DNA from 2 places in the Rossellomorea yichunensis genome. Region 2 is predicted to be linked to the other one. Evidence: riboswitches for the same ligand, from Rfam matches in the RefSeq annotation. Region 2 holds a riboswitch; the other holds the start of a gene.
The links. A riboswitch is a leader RNA that binds a small molecule or an ion and turns the genes downstream of it on or off. The one in region 2 is predicted to bind cyclic di-AMP.
Positions count from the first base shown of each region.

Region 1: linked by a shared signal. The riboswitch ahead of RSX31_RS08730 (hypothetical protein) and the one ahead of RSX31_RS15580 (potassium channel family protein) in region 2 are both predicted to bind cyclic di-AMP.

Region 1 is NZ_JAVYAD010000003.1:175,994-180,211, reverse strand. Features, by position in the region: gene kdpA (potassium-transporting ATPase subunit KdpA) at 1-982, opposite strand, end outside; gene RSX31_RS23330 (potassium-transporting ATPase subunit F) at 1,005-1,079, opposite strand; gene RSX31_RS08730 (hypothetical protein) at 1,205-1,669, opposite strand; cyclic di-AMP (ydaO/yuaA leader) riboswitch at 2,034-2,176, opposite strand; gene RSX31_RS08725 (DUF2294 domain-containing protein) at 2,417-2,785, shown strand; gene RSX31_RS08720 (DUF4030 domain-containing protein) at 3,011-4,057, opposite strand; gene RSX31_RS08715 (RNA polymerase sigma factor) at 4,044-4,218, opposite strand, start outside.
Region 2 is NZ_JAVYAD010000005.1:336,762-340,979, reverse strand. Features, by position in the region: gene RSX31_RS15590 (polysaccharide deacetylase family protein) at 1-372, shown strand, start outside; gene RSX31_RS15585 (DUF1206 domain-containing protein) at 425-1,270, opposite strand; cyclic di-AMP (ydaO/yuaA leader) riboswitch at 1,472-1,610, shown strand; gene RSX31_RS15580 (potassium channel family protein) at 1,851-2,507, shown strand; gene RSX31_RS15575 (TrkH family potassium uptake protein) at 2,511-3,833, shown strand.

The sequences.
Region 1 (4,218 bases), on a different contig from region 2:
TACCGAACCGCACTTCCTTCCCTTCCATACTGCCTTGATCGGTCTGGATCCCCATGGCATTCAGTGCCGGGTTTCCTTGAGATTCATAGAATAGGGCCGTTGAAAGGAACACAACGAAAACCATAACCATCGATACAAACAGGACACGTCCTTGCTTTGGATTCCCGACCATCTTTCCATACGTAAAAGGCAGGGCGGATGGAAGCAGGAACATTAACAGAATCTGAATAAAGTTGCTGATGGCATTCGGATTCTCAAAGGGATGGGCGGAATTGACGCCGAAGAATCCTCCACCATTATTCCCAAGTTCTTTAATGGACAAGAACGTTCCGACAGGACCACGGGCGATTTCCTGGCTACCACCTTCAATCGTGTTCACTGTAACCGATGGCTCCAACGTTTGTGGGGTCCCTAACGCTATGAAAATAAAGCCAGTGACAAAGGCGATCGGCATGAGAACACGAGTAATGGCCCTGAATAAATCGACAAAGAAGTTACCGATTTCAGCACCTGTCAGCCCTCTTACAAAGGCGATGGCTACCGCCAAAGCCGTTCCCGGTGCGGCGAACATCATGAAGAGAATACCGATCATCTGTCCAAGGTAGGAAAGACCTGATTCCCCGCTGTAATGCTGAAGATTTGTATTGGTCATAAAACTGATCGCTGTATTAAAGGCAAGGGTGGGATCCATTCCAGGATTGCCACTGGGATTCAATGGCAGGACCCCTTGCATTCTGAAAACAAGATAAACAATGAAAATCATGAAACCGTTCGTGAAGACAAGCTCCAATGCGTATTGCTTCCAGGTTTGATTTACTTTTTTTATTCCACTGACCTTGAAAAGTAAATGTTCAAATGGACCAAAAATTTGGTCTAAAGGCGTATGATTATAGTCGAACGCCTTTGCCAAATAGACTCCGGCCGGCTTTGCAATCAGAATCATTGCCGCCAATGTAATGATGATGGATAGAATGGTCGTCATCACCTGTGATACCCCCAACTAATTAGAATTTTTCAGGATTGAATAATACATAAAATAAATAAAGTGTAATAACTGCCGTTACACCAAGTAAGAGCATCATGAGTCCTTACCTCCTCGATCCACCACAGTGGAGGACCAATTGGCAACCCCCGACATTAAAACCGGGAGAAGGAAGAAAAAACCGATCATTATGAAATCCAACATGTGTAAAACCTCCTGATATTATCTTAGAAAACACGAAACATTCCTGCTTTTTGTATACACGACATATCTTGCACCGATTGACTGATAAAGGCGCACTGGATAACCATGGACACCCGTGACCACTATGATTGGTGCGGACGTACTGTTTTGAATGATTTTCATCATCGATAACGTATCTGAAAAGTGACTTTCAAATACGATGACCTTATTGAAATGATTTCGATGATCGAGAAATTCTTCATATTGACCTAGCCCCATGACATCTTGAAACCCTCGCCCCTTCAGAACTTCGACAACTTGTGGAATGGATGAAACAAAACAGCAAGCATGGGATCTATCTAAGCAATCCTCTATTTCCTGCAGCATTTCCCAAGTGGGGATATAAACAAGCGTTGTACCCTTTTGCCGTTCTTGAATGAACACATTAATCCTCCTTCCAAATGCAGTCATCACACCTCTACCATTCCTTACTACAGAGATCATTGAGGCACACCCTAGAAAAAGACATGGACGGTCATCCAAAAGATCCCCTTACAGGAAGAAAGATCCACCTTCAGAAAACAAAAATAGACCAATGCTCACTTTTCCCCCAGTATGACAGGCAAGAGCAAAGATGAATCAGCATCCTGAAAGAATGCGATCCTCTGACATCTCTTGTTCATCTGAAGAAAAAGTACACATTGGTCTACTTAACGCCTAGCCGGCTGTTATAGCCTTCTATGCATTCTGTCTTCCATGTTCACTTCTTCAAAATAGGCATAATAAAAAGACCTACTTATTAGTCAAGCTGCCCCTTTTGCCATTATGAAAACAACAAAAAAAGCCCCCTGAAAAAGGTGGTCTTTATGACCTCCTTCGCTTTAGCCGACGAAGTTAGCTGACGGGTAGGATGGCGAAAGAGTTTTAATCTCATCCCTTCTACATACGTAGAATTAACCCCACTTGATTGGGTCCTCCGTTCTCGTTTCCGAGACTAGGCCGAAATATTGAGCTGTGCTTTACAAGGAATATATTACTCCCGGCTTATTGAATTTGTAAATTATTAAAAATCTCTAAATCTAGCTAAATAGGTTTATTTTTCTAACGAAAATCATCAAATACTCTAAATCTCTAACTGATTCGAATTATTTCAGCTATTTTATTCTATGAAAATTAATGATTGACAACTTTTAACACGTCTGAGTAAGATAATCCTTGAAATTGATCTGATAGTGGCAAGGGGGAGAAAACGTGAAAATCTCTAAACGACGATTAGAAGCTGAATTAAGCGAAGCCTTCATAAAAATGCAAAGAGAACTGATCGGCCGCGGTCCACAGGAAACCCGAACATACATCTTAGAGGACATGGTCATTGCAAGGTTCAAGGGCGTGTTAACGGTTGAAGAAAAACACCTTGTCGAGCACGATAAAGGTAGAGTCCTCGTGAAACAAATGCGTCAGGTATTGCGGGAAATGTACAGCCAAAACATCGAAGAGATAGTAGAACAGCATACAAAATGCAAAGTCCTGTCGAGCCATAGTGACATCAGTACGAAAATGGGAGAGCGTATGGAGGTATTCGTACTCGATAAGAATCTTGAAAAGCAGTTAGAAAATTAAACAACTGAATGTATATTTATAAGTAAATTCGAAAGTTTCTATTATCTCTTTATAAATATAGGAAGCCCTGAATCTATCGAGCCGCATCCTCAAAGATTCAGGGCATTAAAGATTGTTACCCTTACACCGGTGACTGAAGAAGCTAGGGAACTCCAACCCCTTACTGTTGAATCTAATTCCACTATCCCTACATGCCACCTTCGCTCAGAGGGTCTGACCTCAATTTCAGCTTGTGATTTCCACAAATGATTCTCCATTCTTTAATAAGAATTGAATGGTATACTCGTCATTACGAATTTGCTCTTTCGTTTCTGGTAAAGCTAAATATTCTTGTACTGCTTTTTCAATTTCTTCAATATGTTCTTGAGAAAGTGGTTCATCCAAATCCGTTTTTATCCATACATAAGAGTGTCCTTTCTTCACATTGTACGATAGTCCTGCCAATTGATAAGTCGATTTCCCTGCCATTGCGTCATATATATCAGATGAAATAAAGGACCAACGATTATCTTGCTGACGATGTTCTAAGTTGAAAGTATCCACCTCAATACCTTTCACATCTAAATTTTGTAATTCTATTTCTTTTTCAATATCTGCAATAATTTCCTTTGACTCTTCAATATGGTCGGGCATATCAATTGTGACGATTGTTGTAGCGTCAGTTCCCTTAATTCCCGCTAACTCATACTCTGCCTCTTCGGCATATCCATAGGATGCGAATACTTCCTTCACAATCTCCCGTACCTGGTCATAAAGTTTTTTAGAATCTTCGCCTCGCTCATTATTGGGAACTTCAGGTGCTTCGATAATCTTTAATTCGTACTCGTCATACCCATTTTCATATAGATAATTTGTGATCTTAGATTCAAGGTCTTCTTTTGCTTGCTTTAATGTAGATTCTTTCAAAACGAGTGAAATTTCAATGGTGAATGGAGATGGTGTTGTCCCTACGGAATTAACAGTGTATCCTTCCTTTTCGACTAATTTAAAGAGCTTAGATGTTAAATCAGGATTCTGTTGTCCATCTGACACATTAGGAGTGATAGAAATTGGTAACACTTTCTCTACAATACTTGCCATCGTCGTTGAGTAGAACGGAGATATGACAATAAAGAGCATACACGCTGCTGCAATCCAACCATATTTTTTAAAATGGCTCTTTTTATTTTTATATGTACTCTTCATTATTTTACTTCTAAGTTGTTCTTTCGATTTGTCTGCTATCTTAAATTGGTCTTCTAATTCTTTAAATTGATCATTAGAGTATTTCATCGATTATCCCTCCTTTACTCAATACCTTCTTCAATTCAACTAGCGCCCTTTTTAACGTCATTTTCACTTTACTTTCTGACCAGTTTAAAACAATAGCTGTTTCTGCTGTTGAAAATTCTTTTAACTTCCTTAAAATGATGACATGCCTATAAGAAGTTTTT
Region 2 (4,218 bases):
GTTGTAGGGGAGATGCTGACGGCCCAATTTACGTTAGAGTCCATTACAGGTATTCGAAGCGAGTTGATTCGCGTTCCTTATGGGTCCGTACCCAATATGAAGCCGGAATATTTGAAAGCAGTAAAGAGAGAAGGATTTAGTTTATGGGATTGGAATGTAGATAGTGAAGATTGGAAATATCATAGTGGGGAGTATGTTCAGAATGTCATGGATCAGTTAGCTTCTTATTCATTTGAAAACCAGCCAAAAGTCATTCTTATTCATGAAAAACCTACGACACTCGCTTATTTAGATTCTTTACTTAAGAAGTTGACTGATCAAGGATATAATATGAAGGCTTTAACAGAAGAAATGAATCCAGTTACATTTTAACAATGTTGCCAGAAGAAAAAAGGAGCTGCCCTTTGGCTGCTCCTTTTCATTCTTAATAAATGCTCATATGACGGTTTTTACCTGTTAAAATTTGAAACACGCCATAAAGGATCAATCCTGCGGCTACAATTCCCAGCAGCCATTGTCCATAAGGTTGTTGAGCTATCTTGGAAAGTGCACCATCCAATCCTTGTGTTTTATCCGGATCGGCTGTGATCGCCGTTTGAATAAAGAAATAACCGATCAGTAAAAAGACGGTGCCTCGGGAATATAACCCGAGCTTTCCGGTTTTTCTTCCCAATTCCCATTCTTTCTCGGACATTTCATGCCGTTTAAATTTGTTCGTGTATTTTTCTGTATAAGCATTATGAATTTCATAGAGTGCATATCCAATAATGATAAGTCCGACAATTCCTACAACCCATTGACCAAAGGGCTGAGATAATAACTTAGCAGATAAGGTTTGTTTCGATCCCGAACCGGAGCTTTTGGCATGCATCGCAATGGCGAAAGCATTATAAGTCAAAGAACCGTAAGCAATCCCGGTGATCAGATTAGCGAGTCTTCTAAACATTGATTTCCCGTCATTTCTCACATGTTCCGGATCTTTTACCACTTGAATGAGGTGCCAAAGAACAATTCCGATCAGGCCGAGACCTAATATCCATAGAAGGACTTCCCCAAAAGGTTTGCTCGCCACTGCTGCAAAGGCACCACTCGAGTCTGAAGTGCTTCCTCCTATCCCGAGTGAGGCCATAACGGCCAATGTGCCAATCAGTATATAAACAATCCCTCTTGAAATGAATCCAATCCGTGCAAACCCTCTAATCCAAGGTTTTATATCATTTGATGAAACAGATGAACTTCTTGATGTTGTAATGGATGAAACTCCGGCCATATACACTTCTTCCCTTCTGGTTCTATTTTCGTAATACTTATGTATGCTATTCCCCTGATACAGAAAAGAGAAACCTTTTTAACGAACAGTAAATGCTGGATGGATTGAGATAATTTTGCCTGTTTTTCATTTAAAAAATTTTTACATAAAACCTATTTACAACGAATTAGGAGAGGAGTAATATATCTATCATCAAATGAATATTCTTTATCGCTTAATTCATTTTTGAAGCGGGGGACCCGAGTATTTTAAAGGGGTGAATCCTTTCTTTTGAAAGGTAGGGCTACTTCCATAACCCGAATCCGTCAGCTAACCTCGTAAGCGTAATGGGAGAGGATGATACTTGTGATCGATTATGGATGACCACAGGCTTAGTTCCTGCTGGTCTTTTTGCGTTGTTTAGAAGTCCGGCTCAGGAGGCTGGAGGCGAGAAGTCATGAGTCAAACCTGCCATAAAGGCACAGGAAGCCCCGCCAGGTTCGCCTTATGTTATCGCTTCTTTTGAAGTCACTTGGGCTTTTGTTGTAATGAAGAAGTACTAGATGGTTAAGCTATTAAAAAGGTTTTGGAGGATTTCATCATGAAAAAGCAATTTGCGGTTATTGGATTAGGGAGATTTGGAGGGAATCTGGTTCAGGAATTGGCTGATCTGGATGTTGAAGTGTTAGCCATTGATATTCATCATGATGTCGTCCAGCATTATGTAGACATTGCCACGCATGCCGTGCAGGCGAATGCCATGGATGAATCTGTATTGAAATCCCTTGGACTCAGAAACTTTGATCACGTGATCGTGTCCTTTGGGGATAATATAGAAGCAAGTATTCTTACCACCTTACTTTTAAAAGAATTAGGGGTTAAAGAAGTATGGGTCAAAGCTTCGAACTCTTATCATCAGAAGGTATTGGACCGTATCGGGGCCGATAAAGTCATTCATCCTGAACGTGACATGGCGCGGAGAATTGCCCATCACATTACGTCAGAAAAGATCATTGATTATATCGAACTATCCAAAGAGCACAGTATAGTTGAAGTGCGTGCCTCTAAAAAGGTGGCGGGCAAAACGTTAATTGATCTGGATGTCCGGGCGAAATTCGGTTGTAATATCATTGCCATTCACCGCGGGGAGGAAGTCATTGTATCTCCTTCTGCCGATGAAGTCATAAAAATGGAAGATCTATTGATCGTCATTGGACATAACAGGGATATCAATCGATTTGAAAAAGAAGGTGTATAACCTATGAAACATAAGGTGATCCGGTTAAGCCCTCCTCAACTTCTCGTTGTGACATTTCTATTCTTCATCATAGTAGGAATGGGTTTGCTTAAGCTGCCGTTTGCCACCACAGAATCGATTACATGGCTTGATGCCTTGTTCACGACGACTTCCGCCATGACGGTTACAGGGCTTGCGGTCGTTGATACAGGAGATGCCTTCACCCTCTTTGGAGAAGTGGTCATTATGAGTCTGATCCAAATCGGGGGACTTGGCATCATGTCCTTTGCCGTCTTGATCTTTATGATGCTCGGTAAGAAAATCGGGTTTAAAGAACGGCTTCTTCTTCAACAGGCATTAAATCAGACGTCTGTAGGAGGGGTCATCAAGCTTGTAAAATATTTATTTATCTTTTCCTTCCTTGTTGAAGGATTTGCCGTCCTATTACTGGCGTCTGAATGGGTTCCTGAATTCGGTTGGAGAAGAGGGCTTTACGTCAGTATATTTCATTCGATTTCCGCATTTAATAATGCAGGATTCTCTCTGTGGTCCGATAGTTTAATGGGGTACGTGGGAAATCCCATCGTCAACATCACAATTTCGTTTCTGTTTATTGTAGGAGGGATCGGATTCACTGTTTTAGTGGACCTATGGAAATCGAAAACGATTCGCAAACTTTCCCTCCATACGAAAATCATGGTAGTAGGGACATTTGTCATCAATGTATTCGCTTTTATGATGATTTTCATCTTGGAGTATAATAACCCGAATACACTGGCTCAGTTACCATTCCTTGATAAACTATTCGCTTCCTATTTTCAAGCGGTCACCCCCCGTACGGCCGGTTTTAACTCGCTTGATTATGGCAGCATGGAACGCTCCACATTGCTGCTTACGATTCTTTTGATGTTCATCGGGGCCGGAAGTGCTTCAACAGGTGGAGGAATCAAGCTGACCACCTTTGTTGTGATTTCATTGAGTGTGTTTGCTTTCTTAAAGGAGAAAAGAGAAATTCGTATTTTTCGTCGTACGATCGATCAAAACTATATTTTTAAAGCTTTGGCTGTGTCGATGATCAGTGTCCTCCTTGTTTTTACGGCCCTGTTTTTCCTTGATATGACGGAAAAGAATGCTTCTTTCCTGGCTATTCTCTTTGAAGTGGTATCAGCTTTTGGAACGGTGGGGTTGTCCATGGGGATTACAGGATCCTTGACAGCGATAGGTAAATGGATCATTATCATCGTGATGTTTGTCGGGAAACTTGGCCCCCTCACACTGGCCTTCTCCCTATCCAGACCAGACAAAGAAAAGATCCGCTATCCAAAAGAAGATATTTTAACAGGTTAATGCTCAACCAACCGGCTCTCTTCATTTTGCCCTCTGCGGGTAAGTGGGGGAGCTGTTTTTTTATTTTTTTAGGCTCTTTTCGTAAAGCTTGTTGATAAATAAAATTGAATCTGCCAGGGCTCTGTCAATAAATGTTTGCTAGATGATAAGGGGAACCGCTCAGCTTGCAGATAGCGTTCGGGCGAGCCTTCTAAGCTTAGCAGAACGGGGTCTGGGCACGCCGGAAATCCGCAATAGTCTTCGCAGTTCCACTTACCATCTATAAAAAAATTCATGGCAAAGCTTAATATAGAATACGGCTACTACTCTCTTTAAATGAAGTTACTTACGGTGGGAGCATTGTTTAGTTCATTTGAAAGATAATTTAATGATCCCTCGATTCATG